2 regions of the Paraburkholderia sp. RL18-101-BIB-B genome follow, and region 1 is predicted to be linked to the other one. Evidence: riboswitches for the same ligand, from Rfam matches in the RefSeq annotation. Region 1 holds a riboswitch; the other holds the start of a gene.

The links. A riboswitch is a leader RNA that binds a small molecule or an ion and turns the genes downstream of it on or off. The one in region 1 is predicted to bind cobalamin.
Region 2: it holds a riboswitch for cobalamin, as region 1 does, so the genes downstream of both, P0D73_RS40500 (TonB-dependent receptor domain-containing protein) here and cobG (precorrin-3B synthase) in region 1, are expected to answer to the same signal.

Annotation. Positions count from the first base shown of each region.
Region 1 is NZ_JARESV010000015.1:27,431-35,225, forward strand. It holds gene P0D73_RS21650 (precorrin-2 C(20)-methyltransferase) at 1-191, opposite strand, end outside; gene P0D73_RS21655 (precorrin-8X methylmutase) at 192-818, opposite strand; gene cobG (precorrin-3B synthase) at 811-2,280, opposite strand; cobalamin riboswitch at 2,365-2,543, opposite strand; gene cbiE (precorrin-6y C5,15-methyltransferase (decarboxylating) subunit CbiE) at 2,628-4,052, shown strand; gene P0D73_RS21670 (cobalt-precorrin-5B (C(1))-methyltransferase) at 4,052-5,149, shown strand; gene P0D73_RS21675 (cobalt-precorrin-6A reductase) at 5,146-5,868, shown strand; gene cobM (precorrin-4 C(11)-methyltransferase) at 5,915-6,640, shown strand; gene metE (5-methyltetrahydropteroyltriglutamate--homocysteine S-methyltransferase) at 6,725-7,795, opposite strand, start outside.
Region 2 is NZ_JARESV010000059.1:7,071-14,865, forward strand. It holds gene ilvD (dihydroxy-acid dehydratase) at 1-908, opposite strand, end outside; gene P0D73_RS40465 (LysR family transcriptional regulator) at 1,082-2,068, shown strand; gene lgt (prolipoprotein diacylglyceryl transferase) at 2,188-3,093, shown strand; gene P0D73_RS40475 (SIMPL domain-containing protein) at 3,205-3,936, opposite strand; gene P0D73_RS40480 (EVE domain-containing protein) at 4,124-4,582, opposite strand; RNA gene ssrS (6S RNA) at 4,690-4,871, opposite strand; gene P0D73_RS40490 (cell division protein ZapA) at 4,998-5,312, opposite strand; gene P0D73_RS40495 (ATPase) at 5,309-5,665, opposite strand; cobalamin riboswitch at 5,873-6,129, shown strand; gene P0D73_RS40500 (TonB-dependent receptor domain-containing protein) at 6,221-7,795, shown strand, end outside.

The DNA of each region.
Region 1 (7,795 bases):
ACCAGCGGCAGATGCTGTTGCGCGTCGTGCAAATGCGCCTCGATGATGCTGAACGCGTTGCCTCTCTTGCCCTTGGCGACGAAGTACGCGACCACCGGCGACGCCTTCAGCAAACGCAGCGCTTTCAGTGTGATGAGTTCCGGGTCGCCGGGGCCGACGCCGAGTCCGAACAAACGTCCTTGCGCCGTCATTTATTCGACCTCCGTGGCCAGCGCGTTCACCGCGGCTGCCGCCATCGCGCTGCCGCCGCGCCGGCCATGCACCACCACGTAGGGCACGCCGCGGCTGTCGTCCGCGAGCATGGCTTTGGATTCGGCCGCGCCGACAAAACCCACTGGAAAGCCGAGAATCAGCGCGGGTTTGGGCGCACCGGCGTCGAGCATATCGAGCAGATGAAAGAGGGCGGTCGGCGCATTGCCGATCACCACGACGCTGCCCCCCAGATGTGGCCGCCACAATTCGAGCGCCGCCGCCGAGCGTGTATTGCCGAGTTCGCGTGCGAGCGACGGCACGTCCGGATGCGCGAGCGTACAGATGACTTCGTTGTGCGCCGGCAGCCGCGCACGCGTGATGCCTTGCGCGACCATGCCGGCATCGCACAGGATCGGCGCGCCTTGCGCGAGCGCCGCGCGGCCCGCTGCGCCCGCGCCTGCGGACGATTGCAGATCGTCGATCACGTCGACCATGCCGCATGCGTGGATCACGCGCACCGCGAGTTTCTCGAGGTCGGCGGGAATGCGCGACAAGTCGGCCTCCGCGCGAATCGTCGCGAAGGATTGGCGATAGATCTCCTGACCGTCGCGAATGTAATCAAGCATCGGTGTCACTCCGGGCGAGGCGTTCGAGCATGTCGGCGGCCTGGCCGATCGTCAGTTGGCGCGCGACGCACTGGCCGAAACCGGGCTGGCCGTCGCGTCGATAAAGGTCATAGAGGCCGGGCGCCGCGGCGAGCAGCGTGTACGGCGCGCAATGCGCGGCGGCGCACGAGCGCGAGCAGCCGCTCAGATGCACGTCGACGTCCGCAGGCAGGCGGGCCGCGAGGCGCAGCGCGTCGGACTTGGTGTCGGCGAGGCCCTTCGCGCAGCCGCTCGATCCGGCGCAAGCGATCAGGCGCGTGATGGCTTGCGCGGGATCGCAGGCGAGACCGAGCGTGTTCAGACCGGACAGCACTGTCGGGACGGCGTGCGTGGCGATGTCGGGTAGCAGCACGCTTTGCCAGGGTGTTAGGCGAAGCGTGCCGTTGCCGTGCTGTTGCGAAAGTGTCGCGAGGCCGTTAAGGGTGTCGGCGTCGAGGCGTCCGAGCGACGGCTGGCCGCCGACGTGCCAGGTTTCGGGCACGCGTTGAGCGTGGGCGCCGAGGCGGAGGCTGGCGTCGGCCGGTGCAACGCGATGCCACTTGGCCAGCTTCGCGTTTTGCGTCAGTGGGAAGTCGAGATATCGCTGAGCGTGACTCAGTACAGCATTGACGGAATGCGCGGCTAGCAGATGGCGCATGCGCGTGGCGTCGGCGGAAGCGAGGTCGAGGAATGTGAGGAGCAGCGCGCGGACTAGTGCGGTGACTTGCGAAGGAAGTATCGCGGCTAATGCGCCTGTGCCGTCTGCGCGGGGCTTTTCCGGTGTGATGCGCTCGTTGTGTGCTAAAAAGCCAGCAGACTCGCTAACAGGCGGACAACCCGCCAACCCGAACACGAGCCGCACGCCATCCGCCTCTTGCGATACCGCCAGCCACACATCGTGCGGATGATCCACTCTCGCGAGCCGCTCGCCGCCGTCCAGCAGCAGCGCGAATTTCGGCGATAGCGCCGCGAAACGCGCTTCGCTTTGCAGCATCGTGAGCAACTCGGCGCATAGCGGGCGCGTGTCGAACAGGGCGAACGGATCGCGTCCGGCAGCGGGGCTGATCATTACGTTGCGCACGTCGTCGGCTGCGGCTGCGGCGAGTACGTCCGCAGCGCTCCCCGCGCCGGTCGCCGGCATCGGCCCGAGACCCGCATCGACCAAAGCCGCAATCAACGCCGCCTCGTCACCGCGCTTCACCCCACGCACCTGCACATTCGCCCGATTGGTCAGCTCGATCACCCCGGCCGCGTACCGTACGCTGGCCTGCGCGATCGCCCGAGCCTGCGCCGCGCTCAACTCGCCACCGGGCAACTTGATCCGGCAAATCCCGCCATCGCGCGCGGCGACGATGCGCAGCAGCCCCGGACACGCCGAGGGCCGCAGCGTGAGAGCCGCGTCGGACAAAACGGTGGAAGGCGAAGCTTGATTCAAGACGGACACCGGGTTTAGCGTCGCGCGACGGCCCGAGCATGCCGTGAGGCGGGCATTGCTGCGGCATCGGTACACCCCGCCCGATGTTGGCTGGCACGAACAGTCTCGCCGGCAGGTCTCCTGGCTGGCAGGTCGTGGTCCACCGCGGCCTTCCCGGTCGAACCAGTGGCGTGGAGCGCAGGCGGACTCGCTGCATACAGTTGCGGGGGCAGCCACAGCGGCACTGTGTTCCCTCTTCGGCCCCGAAGGGCACCGGCGGCTGTATTATGCCTTTTTTCGAACAGCACAACGAGGCTGGACGCTTTGATCGGCGTGGCACAGCGCATTATTTGAAGACACAGAATGAGGATGGATGCATGCCGGCGTGGCTGACGGTGGTGGGCATAGGCGACGACGGCTTCGCCGGTTTGGGAAGGCCCGCGCGGCGTGCTTTGCTGGAGGCATCAGTGGTGTACGGCGGCGAACGCCATCTGGCGATGCTGCCCGCGCGCTTCGCCGCGCGCCGTGCCGCGTGGCCGCGTCCGTTCGATCTCGCGCCGCTGCTCGCCGAGCGCGGTGGCGCCGTGTGCGTGCTGGCGAGCGGCGACCCGATGCTGTTCGGCGTCGGCGCGACGCTCGCGCGGCAATTGCCGGCGGGGGAGTTGCGGGTGCTGCCCGCGCCGTCGTCGCTGTCGCTCGCGGCCGCTCGCCTCGGCTGGCCGTTGCAGGACGTCGCGACGGTGTCGCTGGTGGGCCGGCCGTTGCCCACGCTGAACGCGCATCTGCACGACGGCGCGCGCCTGTTCGTGCTGAGCGCGGACGGCCGCACGCCCGCAGCGCTCGCGGAACTACTGAATGCACGCGGTTTCGGGGCGACCCGCATGAGCGTGCTGGAACACCTGGGCGGCGAGTTGGAACGGCGCATCGACGGCCGCGCGGATCAGTGGTCCGCGGGCGAGGTGGCCGCGCTGAACCTGATCGCGCTCGACTGCCGTGCCACCGAAGGCGCGCCGCGTCTGCCGCTGACCTGCGGTTTGCCCGACGACGCCTTTCGCCACGACGGCCAGTTGACCAAGCGGGACGTGCGCGCGATCACGCTCGCGCGCCTCGCGCCGACGCCGGGCGAATTGCTGTGGGACGTGGGCGCGGGCAGCGGCTCGATCGGCATCGAATGGATGCGCGCGCATGCCACCTGCCGCGCGATCGCTATTGAAGGACACGCGGAGCGGCAACGCTTTATCGAACACAATCGCGACGCGTTGGGCGTGCCGGGACTGCAACTCGTGGCGGGCCGCGCACCTGAAGCGCTGCAGGGGTTGCCGGTGCCGGACGCCGTGTTCATCGGCGGCGGCGCGACGGCGCCGGGCGTGCTGGAGGCTTGCTGGGCCAGTCTGCGCGAAGGCGGCCGGCTGGTCGCCAATGCGGTCACGTTGCAAGGCGAGGCGGCGTTGGCGGCATGGCGCGAGCGGCATGGCGGGACGTTGACGCGGATCGCGTTGGCGGATGCGCAACCGCTCGGCGGTTTCGACACGTGGCGGCAGGCGTTGCCGATTACGCTGTTGGAGGTGACGAAGCCGGTCGGGGGCGGGGACGTGAACGCCGCTGGAACCGCTAACGCGATTGACGCCGCGACTGCCGAGAGTTTCACGAACGCTACCAACGTTAAGACCGGCACGAACGCCAAGAACGACGCGAACGCCAAGAGTGCCACGAACGCCGTGAGCTCCACGAGTGTCACGAACGAAGCGAAAGCTACGAAAGGCACAATCACCACCAACACCGACTTACCGCAAAAACCCTGATGCGCGAAGAAACGCCCGAACACCCCGCGCCGCTGCGTAGCGGCTACACGACCGGCAGTTGCGCCACCGCGACGTCGCTGGCGGCGGCGCGCCTGTTGCTCGCGGGTGTCGTCAGCGAGGTCGCGGAGATCGTGTTGCCGAAGGGCCAGCATGTGCCGATGCCGCTGGTGTTCTGCCGCCTGATCGACAACGGCAGCGGCGGTGCCGAAGCCGGCACCGTCAAGGACGCCGGCGACGATCCCGACGTCACGCACGGCGCGGTCGTCTTCGCTCGCGTGCGCCTCGTCGCCGAACCGGGCGTGATATTTCGCGCGGGGCCGGGCGTCGGCACGGTGACGCGCGCGGGATTGACGCTGCCGGTCGGCGAACCCGCCATCAACCCGGTGCCGCGCAGAATGATGACCGAGCATCTCGCCGAACTCGCGGCGGAGCATGCGTATGGCGGCGGCTTCGAAGTGACGATCGGCGTGGAAGGCGGCGAAGCGCTCGCGCTGAAAACGATGAACCCGCGCCTCGGCATTCTCGGCGGGTTGTCGATTCTCGGCACCACCGGCATCGTGCGGCCTTTCTCCTGCTCGGCGTATATCGCGTCGATCCATCAGGGTATCGACGTCGCGCGCGCGAACGGCTACACGCATCTCGCCGCCTGCACCGGCAACGCGAGCGAGGACGCAATGCGCGCGCATTACGGCCTGCCGGATATCGCATTGATCGAAATGGGCGACTTCGTCGGCGCGGTGCTCAAGCATATGAAGCGTGCGCCCGTCGAGCGCCTGAGCGTGTGCGGCGGCTTCGGCAAGCTCAGCAAGCTGGCGGCGGGGCATCTCGACCTGCATAGCCGCAATTCGAGCATCGACCTCGAACGGCTCGCGCAATGGGCCGCCGAACAGGGTGCCGACGACGCGCTTCAGGCTGCGATCCGCGCGGCCAACACAAGTCAGCAGGCGGTTGCGCTGGCGCGCGCGCAGCAGGTGCCGCTCGGCGATATCGTCTGCCGGCATGCGCTGGCGGTGGCGCGCGAGATCGTGCCGCCGCAGGTCAACGTCGAAATGTTCGCGATCGACCGCCAGGGCTTGCTGATCGGAGCCGCGCAATGAAGCGGATTCTGCTGCTCGGCGGCACCGGCGACGCGCTGCGGATCGCGCGGCAACTCGGCGCTGATCACGTGTATAGTCTCGCCGGCCTCGGCAAGGTGCCGGACGATCTGGCGTGCACGGTGCGCGTGGGCGGCTTCGGCGGCAGCGAAGGCATGGCACGCTACATCGAAAGCGAAGGCATTGGTCTCGTGATCGACGCGACACATCCCTATGCCGCGCAGATCAGCGCGAATGCGGCGCAGGCGAGCCGCGCCATGCGCGTGCCGTATTGGGCGCTCCGCCGCCCGGCCTGGCAGCCGCAAGCCGGCGACGACTGGCGCATGGTCGGCAACTGGAACGAGCTCACGGATGCGCTCGCGCCGTTCAGAAAGCCGCTCTTCACGCTCGGCCGCGAGCCGCTCGCGCATCTCGACGAGATTCCCCCGCATCAGTTCTGGATCGTGCGTTGTCTCGAAGCACACGCAGACACACCGCGTGCGCGGATACTCGCGGCGCGTGGTCCGTTCACGCTCGAAGGCGAGCGCGCGTTGTTCGCGCTGCAAGCATTCGACGTGGTCGTCAGTAAAAACAGTGGCGGCAACGCAACCGAGGCGAAACTCGAAGTCGCGCGTGAACGCGGTTTGCCAGTTGTGATGCTGCGCCGACCTGAGTTGCCGGCGGCGGAGCGGGAATTCGAAAGCGTTTCAGATCTGCTCGACGCGCTGCAAGCCGCAGCCTGAATCGTGCATGCATGCCATGCGGCCTCAACGAATCATGGAGTAGTGAATGACGGTGTTTTTTATCGGTGCGGGTCCAGGCGACCCGGAACTGATCACGGTAAAAGGGCAGCGCCTCGTGCGCAGCTGTCCGGTGATCCTGTACGCGGGTTCGCTCGTGCCGGCCGCGGTGCTTGAAGGTCACGCGGCGCAGCAGGTCGTCAACACCGCCGAGCTCGACCTCGATCAGATCATCGCGTTGCTCGCGGCCGCGCATGCCAAAGGCCAGGATGTGGCGCGCGTGCATTCCGGCGATCCGTCCTTGTACGGCGCGATCGGCGAACAGATCCGCAGACTGCGCGAACTGAAGATTCCCTACGAGATCGTGCCGGGTGTCACCGCTACGGCGGCAAGCGCGGCGGCGCTGGGTTGCGAACTCACGCTGCCCGACGTTTCGCAGACGCTGATCCTCACGCGCTTCGCGAGCAAAACCAGCATGCCCGAAGGCGAACAGCTGGCCGACCTCGCCCGTCATCGCGCGACGATGGCGATTCACCTCGGCGTGCGGCACCTTGCGCGCATCGTCGACGAATTGCGGCCGCATTACGGCGGCGCGTGTCCGATCGCTGTGATCTATCGCGCGAGCTGGCCGGACGAGGAGAGGATCACCGGCACGCTCGACGACATCGTCAGCAAGGTGCAGTCGACATCCATCGAGCGGACCGCGTTGATTCTGGTCGGACAGGTGCTCGCCGCGGAAGGCTTCGCGGACTCGACGCTGTACGCGAAAGACTGAACCTGTCTACGTGAAAAAACCCATCCGCGCGACACGAAACAACGCACGGATGGGCGACCAACGCCAGATCAACGGCTGATCCTCTTAAGCCGTCAATGCATCCGGCTGCCTCGCCGCCAGCTTCGCACGCAATGCCTTGGCGGCCCGAACCATATTCGTCAGCGCCGCTTCCGTTTCCGGCCAGCCGCGCGTCTTCAGCCCGCAATCCGGATTGACCCACAGGCGTTCGGCCGGAATCACTTCGCACGCGCGTTCCAGCAGACGTTGCATGGCTTGCGCGTCCGGCACGCGCGGCGAGTGGATATCGTAGACACCCGGGCCGATTTCGTTCGGATAAGCGAAGGCGCCGAAGCCGTCGAGCAGTTCCATCGCCGAGCGCGAGGTTTCGATGGTGATCACGTCGGCATCCATCGCGGCTATCGACGGCAGTATGTCGTTGAACTCCGAATAGCACATATGCGTATGAATCTGCGTTTGATCGGCGACGCCCGCTGCGGAAATGCGGAACACACGCGTGGCCCATTCCAGATAGGCGGCCCAATCGGCTCGACGCAACGGCAAGCCTTCGCGGAAAGCCGGTTCGTCGATCTGGATGATGCGAATGCCGGCCTTTTCCAGATCCACGACCTCGTCGCGGATCGCGAGCGCGAGTTGCAGTGCGGTGCTCGAGCGCGGCTGGTCGTCACGCACGAACGACCATTGCAGCATCGTCACCGGGCCGGTCAGCATGCCTTTCATCAGACGCTGCGTGAGCGATTGCGCGTAACGCGTGGTCTCGACCGTCATCGGTTCGGGACGGTAGACATCGCCGTAGATGATCGGCGGTTTCACGCAGCGCGAGCCGTAGCTCTGCACCCAGCCGTTTTCCGTGAACGCATAGCCCCACAACTGTTCGCCGAAATATTCGACCATGTCGTTGCGTTCGGCTTCGCCATGCACCAGCACGTCGAGACCTAACTCTTCCTGTTTGCGAACGGCGATCTCGATCTCGGCGCGCATGCGCTGCAGATAGTCGAGCGCGCGCAGTTCGCCGCGTTTGTAAGCGGCACGCGCCTGGCGGATCGCCGGCGTTTGCGGGAACGAGCCGATCGTGGTGGTCGGCAGGAGCGGCAGACCGAGCGCTTCGCGCTGCAGACGAATGCGTTCGGCAAACGG
Region 2 (7,795 bases), on a different contig from region 1:
ACCGGCACCTTCTTGCGCATGCGCTCGAAGTCCTCGATGCTCCATTCCACTTCGGCCGCGTGCGCGATCGCGAGGAAGTGCAGCACGGCGTTGGTCGAGCCGCCGGTGGCCATGATCACGGCCACGGCGTTTTCGATCGACTTCTTGGTGACGATGTCGCGCGGCTTCAGATCCTTCCTGACCGCTTCAACCAGCACACGCGCCGACTCAGCCGCCGAGTCGACCTTTTCCTGGTCCGGATTGGCCATCGTCGACGAATACATCAGCGACATGCCGAGTGCCTCGAACGACGAGCTCATGGTGTTGGCGGTGTACATGCCGCCGCACGATCCCGTGGACGGGCAAGCGTTCTGTTCGATCCCTTCGAAATCTTCCTGCGACATCCGCCCCGCCGTGAATTCGCCGACGGCCTCGAACGACGACACGATGGTCAGGTCGGTGCCTTTCCAGTTACCCGGACGGATCGTGCCGCCGTACACGTAGATGCTCGGCACGTTGGTGCGCAGCATGCCGATCATGCCGCCCGGCATGTTCTTGTCGCAGCCGCCGATCACGACCACGCCGTCCATCCACTGCCCTTGCACGCAGGTCTCGATGCAGTCGGAGATGACTTCGCGCGACACCAGCGAGTACTTCATGCCTTCGGTGCCCATCGACATGCCGTCCGAGATCGTCGGCGTGCCGAAGATCTGCGGATTCGCGTCGGAGCCCTTGATCGCGGCGACGGCGGCGTCGGCGAGACGCTGCAGGCCGGCGTTACACGGCGTGATGGTCGAGTGGCCGTTGGCGATGCCGATCATCGGTTTGTCGAAGTCGGCCTTCTCGTAGCCGAGCGCGTAGTACATCGAGCGATTCGGCGAACGCGCCACGCCTTGCGTGATGTTCTTCGAACGACGGTTGTATGCCATGGGAACTCCAGTCTGTTTTGTTTTGATCCGCGCTGCGGGTTCTTGCCTCGCCGGCGTGGGCTGCCGGCGGCATCCGTCCAGTGTAGTCCGACGCGTCGCGCAAGGATGCAGTTTTGCGATGCGCGTGTCCAATGTATTATTCGGGCTTCATTAGGTCGTAAAATGTATCAATCATGCTGCCTGCCATTCCCGATCTGCGCCAGTTGCGGTATTTCGCTACCGTCGCCGAAGAAAAGCATTTCGGACGCGCGGCCGTGCGCCTGTCCATGACGCAGCCGCCGTTGTCGCAAGCCATCCGGGCGCTCGAAGAGACGCTCGGCGTCGAATTGTTCGCGCGCACCAAGCGTTCGGTCGAACTCACGTCGGTCGGCGCCGATCTGTTGCCCGAGGTGCAGCGTCTGTTGGCGAGCGCCGAGGGCCTGCGGCCGCTCGCGCAGAGCCTCGCGCGCGGCGAGGCGGGCGTGTTGTCGCTGGCTTTCGTTTCCACCGCGGACTACGGCCTGCTGCCGCTGTTGCTGCGCGATTTCGGCGCGCGCCATCCGCGCGTGCGGCTGGAATTGACCGAAGCCACCAGCGACGTGCAGGTGGACGAACTGGTGGCCGGGCGCATCGACGCGGGTCTCGTGATCGCGCCGCTGCCGCCCCGCCACGCCACCCAGCTCTCGTGGCTGCCGATCGCGCGCGAGCCGCTGGTGATCGCCATGTCGACGGAGATGGCGGCGCGCGTGGCCAGCGTCAGCGGCGACGATGCCGACCCGCGCGCCGAATGGCTGGACACACCGATCAGCCTGCGCGACGTCGCCGACGCACCGCTCGTGGTCTTCCCAAGACGTCTGGCGCCAGGCTTTTATGACATCATTATGGATTGCTACGGCGTGGCGGGCCTCGCGCCCCGGGTCGGCCAGGAAGCGATCCAGATGCAAACGATCGTAAGCCTCGTGTCGGCCGGCATGGGTGTCGCACTGGTGCCGCAATCGTTGCGTAATCTGCGCCGCACCGGCGTCGTCTACCGGCCGCTTTCCGAGTCGGTGCCCGCGATCGAGACGGGCCTCGTCTGGCGGACCGCGGAGGTGAGCCCGGTGCTGGCGGGCTTCATCGACATCGTGCGGGCGCATGCGTCGACCGTCGAGGCGCAGCCATCCACCGCGCCGCGCATTTAGACGCGTCCTCGCGAACGCATTGCCGGCCGGACCGTCCAATGCATGCACCGCAAGGTGCGGGCAGCGCCGCCCACCCAGATAAAACCTGCTTCTGAACCTGAACTGCCCATAACAACACGATGCTCATTCACCCCAATTTCGACCCCGTTGCCATTCATCTGGGGCCGCTCGCAGTGCGCTGGTATGGACTGATGTACCTCGTCGCGTTTATCGCGGCGATCGTCGTCGGCCGGCTGCGGCTGCGTTTGCCGTACGTCGCCGCGCAAGGCTGGACCGCCAAAGATATCGACGACATGCTGTTTTACGGCGTGCTGGGCACGATTCTCGGCGGCCGGCTCGGCTACGTGCTGTTCTACAAGGCAAGCTTTTATTTCGCGCATCCGCTCGACATCTTCAAGGTGTGGGAAGGTGGCATGTCGTTTCACGGCGGCTTTCTCGGCGTGACGTTTGCCATGGTGCTGTTCGCGTACCAGCGCAAACGCTCGTGGCTGCAAGTCACCGACTTCGTCGCGCCGATGGTGCCCACCGGCCTCGCGGCAGGGCGCCTCGGCAACTTCATCAATGGCGAGTTGTGGGGCCGCGTGACCGATCCGTCGGCGCCGTGGGCCATGCTGTTTCCGGGCGCCGCGCCCGACGACGCCGCGTGGCTCACCGCGCATCCGCAATTGGCCGCGCAATGGCATCTGAACGAAGTGTTCGCGCAATATCACATGCTGCCGCGCCATCCGTCGGAACTGTATGAAATCGCGCTGGAAGGCGTCGCGCTGTTCTTCGTGCTGTTCTTCTTCTCGCGCAAACCGAAGCCGATGGGCGCGATTTCCGCCGTGTTTCTGATCGGCTACGGCCTCGCGCGCTTCACGGTCGAATTCGCGCGTGAGCCGGACGATTTCCTCGGTCTGCTGGCCATGGGCCTTTCCATGGGCCAATGGCTGTCGCTGCCGATGATCCTCGCCGGTATCGCCATGCTGGTGTGGTCTTATCGCCGCGCACGCCGTGAACCGGCGCAGGCGGTCAGTGCGAGTTGATCTGACTGACCGCTACGTTTTTTTATCGTAGCCAATGAGAAAAAGCCACGGCATGCCATGGCTCTTTCTCTTGCTGCGTCAAAGCACCGCTGCGAGCAGTAAAAAAACGCGTTACTTCATCTGCACCGAGCCCGACACATTCACAGTGACCGTCGACGTGCCGCCTTCGATCGGCACCGGCGCCGAAGCCTTCGCGTCGGCGCCCATGGCGCGTGCGCTCATCATCATCATCGGACGGGGCATCACGCCGTTGTGGCCGACGTTGACCTCGCGAATCGAATAACCGCTGTAGCCGAACGCCTGCGCGGATGAAGCGGCCTGCTCGCGGAACGACTTGATCGCTTCGCCGGTGAGCTTCTGCTCGGCCGCGCGCTGCGCTTCAGGCGAGAGCGAGAACTGCACGTTGCCGACCTGCATGATCGATGCCATTTGACCCGCGAGTTTCGAAACCGCGGCGAAGTCGTGCGATTCGAGCACGATCTCCGTGCGGCCGCGCCATGCGGAAATGCGCCCGTCACGGTCGGTGGACGGATAGATCGAGAACGAACCCGTGCGTGCCGTTACGCCGTTCACACCCTTGGCCTTTTGCAGCGCCGAATCGGCGCGCTGGTTCAGCGTTGCCGTGAGCGCCGACGGATCGCTCGCTTCCTGCTCGTAGAACAGCGTGATATCGACGACGTCTTGCGGCACTTCCGCGCTGGCCTGCGCGTTCAGCGACAGCACGCCGGCCGGCTGATACTGCATGACGCCTTGCGCGCGTGCGCCTGCCGGCGTCAGTGCGAGCGCGGCAGGCGCAGCGCAGACGAGAGCGAAAGCGAGTGCACGTGCGGTGTTTTTCGTCATTGTTGGACTCCTTGCTTGAACAGGTTGTGCACGATCGGGGCAAGCGCCGCGCAATGGCACGGCGTTTGCGAGTCCCGTTTTTGAGTCCGTTAGGCGCTTGTAACCTGAGCTTGGTTCCCCGGTTTGACGTTGCTTTAACGTTTGCGTGTGCATGAATACGCGTTGCGCATCCATCAAGCATGCAAGCTCAAGCGAGCCGCTTGGTGATGAAGCGCCATTCGGCTTCGGTCACTGGCGTGATCGACAGGCGGTTGCCTTTGGCGAGCACGCGCATGTCCTTGAGTTCGTCATGCTCGCGCAGCGCGGCGAGCGGAATCAGCGGGATCTTCTTCTTGAACACCACATCGACGAGCACCCAGCGCGGCGTTTCCTGCGACGACTTCGCGTCGTAGTAGGGACTCTTCTTATCGAACTGCGTGGGGTCCGGATACGCGGTGGACGATACCTCGGCGATTCCCGCGATGCCGGGCTCGGGACAGCTCGAGTGATAGAACAGCACACCGTCGCCGACCTGCATCATGTCGCGCATGAAGTTGCGCGCCTGATAGTTGCGCACGCCGGTCCACGGCAACGTGCGATGCGGTGCGTTGGCGAGATGATCGATGCTTGCTTCGTCCGGTTCGGACTTCATTAGCCAGTAGCGCATGAATCGAATTGAACGTTAAGGGGTTGAAGATGCGGAAGAAACCGGCGTACAAAAAACAGCGCCCAAAGAAAAACGGCACCGAACCGAAGTCCGATGCCGTTCTAAATAAGGTCCCCGCCTTAGCCGCTAGGCCGGCATCCTGAACCGGGGGTTCAGAATTGGTCGCAGTTAGCAACACTTCGGGTACATCAGACAGAGTGACGCGCACACCCGTGCTACAAATTTCCGCAACCGTGCACATGGCATTGGTTCAAGGAATATATGACCTTGGCGAACCAGGCAGGGAAGCTAAACCGATGAAGCTGAACTACCGATTGAACTCAAACGTTTGCTGAATCTTGCACGCCTTGTGCTCACGCACTCCGTTTGAATCCGCTGCCGATCTCAGGACCGGCAGCACGATAACACACGACCCTTACTGCATGCTGTACTGCTCAATCACAGTACCCAGCTGTTCGTTCATTTGATGCATTGTACGCCGGATTTCTTCAGCGGGAAATGCTTCTCCGTGCCTCACGCTCGATTGCAGTCTAAGCAGTTCCGATGCCAGCGACAGCGCAGCCATGACAGCAATGCGATCCGTGCCGCGCACGTTGCTGTTATTGCGGATCTTCGACATTTCGGCGTCGACGCGTGCGACCGCTTCGAGCAGCGCCGCTTCCGTTTCCGGCGAGCAGGCGAGGCGATAGGGCACGCCGAGAATCGATACTTCGATCTGCTTGGTGGTCATGCATTTTCTCCGTGGCGGGTCACGTCGCTCTCAGCTTCGACTTCGTGCTGAGCCGGCTCGAGCAGATCGAGCTGGTTGTCCGGCTCGCTGTTCGCGCGGGCACGCGGCAGCTTCTCGAGAATCGCATTCAGGCGTACCTGTGCGTCGTCGATCTTCGCCGATAGCGCGTCGCGTTCCGCCTGCAGCGCGTTACGTTCCTCGCGCAGCATCGCAAGTTCCGTGCGCGTGGCTTCGACTTCGGCGCGCGAGTGGGCGAGCTGCTCTTCGAGCGCGAGTCGCGCTTCATTGTGGCGTTGGCTGATCGCAATCAGCTTGCCGATATTCTGTGAAAGTGTTTCGAGTTCGGTGAGCATGTGCTGCGTCCTCTAAAGACATCGCATTTTAGCGCGGAATGTCGCAGGTTCCGACAATTGTCTCGTTTCGAGACGTAACAACATCGCTTTGTGCAGGCTTTTATCGACCATATGATGAAAAAGTACTCACGCGTCGGACAATAGCCTGCACTTAACAGAACAGATGGCCCACGGTCCCGGCATTGTTGACGGACCCCGAGGCCGCTCCTAAACTTGCCGCACTCTGGTGCCCGCGTGCGCTTTTCAACGGCGCGCGCAGTTAAACGGGAAGCAGGGCGCGCCGTTCACGTGAACGCGTCAACCTGCGCTGCCCCCGCAACGGTAAGCGACCGCATTCGTCATGCAAGTCGATTCTGATCGCGTGTTGGAAGTTCAACTCGCGAGTGTGCCACTGCGCGTCACGCGTGGGAAGGCGGAATCGATGTGTCGCCAGCCCGGATACCGGCCAGAGGGAGAGGCACGTCACGCGCGAAAATGTTAAATACGCGGGCGCCTCGTTACGCATCGGCCTGCGGGGAAGCGGGCCGCGCACGCTATCCACAGGACTTTCATCCCATGCTGTCCCCCTTCGCCCGCGCGGCGTTGCTCGCCTTCGCGGGCCTGCCGATCGTCGTGCCTGCGCAAGCTGCTCCTTCATCTTCTTCTTCGTCCTCGGCGGCGGATTCATCGGCCGCCGTGCCGTCTTCGGCGGTGCTGTCGCCCGTGGTGGTGACCGCGGAGCGCGGGCCGCAAGCACTCGCCGATGCGATCCCGCAGACGTCGCTGTTCGATCAGCAGGATATCGCCGACACCACCGCGACCGATTTGCCCGGCCTCCTGCAACTCGCGCCCGGCGCGCAAATCTCGCGTACAGGTGGCCCTGGTTCGACGACCAGCCTCTATTTGCGCGGCGCGTCGTCGACGCAATCGCTGCTGCTGATCGACGGCGTGCGGGTCGATTCGGTGAGCCTGGGTGCGCCGCAACTCGCGCAGATTCCGCTCGACCAGATCGATCACGTCGAGGTGGTGAACGGCAACGTGTCGGCGTTGTACGGCTCGGGCGCGATTGGCGGCGTGGTGCAGGTATTCACGAAAGAGGGCGGTGACCACCCGCCGCGTTTCAATTTTTCGCTGGGCTACGGCAGCTATCACACGCAGACGCAGCAGGCAGGCGTGAACGGCGCATTGGATAAAGACGGCAAGACGACCTTCAGCATTTCGCTCGCGCGGTCGAAGGACGACGGCTTCTCGTCGCTCAATCCACGTGAGGCGCCCAACGCCAATCCGAATGCGAACGGCTATCTGAACGAGAGCATCTCGGCTTCGCTGCGCCACAAGTTCAACGACAAATGGGATGCCGGCGCCAGCTACTTCCAGTCGAACGGCAACAACAGCTACGACAATGCGTACGGCGTGCCGACCGATCTGAACAACCTGTACAGCAAAGTGCGCCAGGTCTCGGTGTTCGCGAACGGCAGGCTGACCGACTGGTGGACGACGCACTTCATCGTCGCCGAAGGTGACGACCGCAGCGTGTCGAATACCAACGGCGTGTACAACGGCCGCTTCGATACCGACAATCGCCAGTACACATGGCAGAGCGATTTCGCGCTGGCCGCGCAGCAGAAGTTGCAGGTCGGCTATGAGCATCTCGATCAGAGCCTCGATTCGGATACGTTCGCGGCGCCCGACCGGCATGTGGATTCAGGTTTCGTCGGCTATACGGGGCGCTTCGGGCGCAATCAGATTCAGGCCAACGTGCGGCGCGACCAGTATTCCGATTTCGGCGGAGCGAACAGTTACTATCTCGGCTATGGCTTCGACATCACCGGCCATTGGAAGGTGACCGCAAGCTATTCGGATTCGTTTCGCGCGCCCAGCTTCGACGATCTGTACTATCCGTTCAGCGGCAATCCGTCGATCCAACCGGAGCGCAGCCATTCGATCGAAGCCGCGCTGCAGTACGCGTCCAATGCGCTCGGCGTGATGCGCCTGACCGCATTCCAGACGCGCTACGCGAATCTGATTAACTATGAGCAGGTGACGCCCGGTATCTATCTGGCACAGAACGTCGGCCATGCAAAGGTGCAGGGGCTCGAAGGATCGTGGAGCGGCCATGTCGGCAAGACGGACGTGCGCGCGTCGGTGACG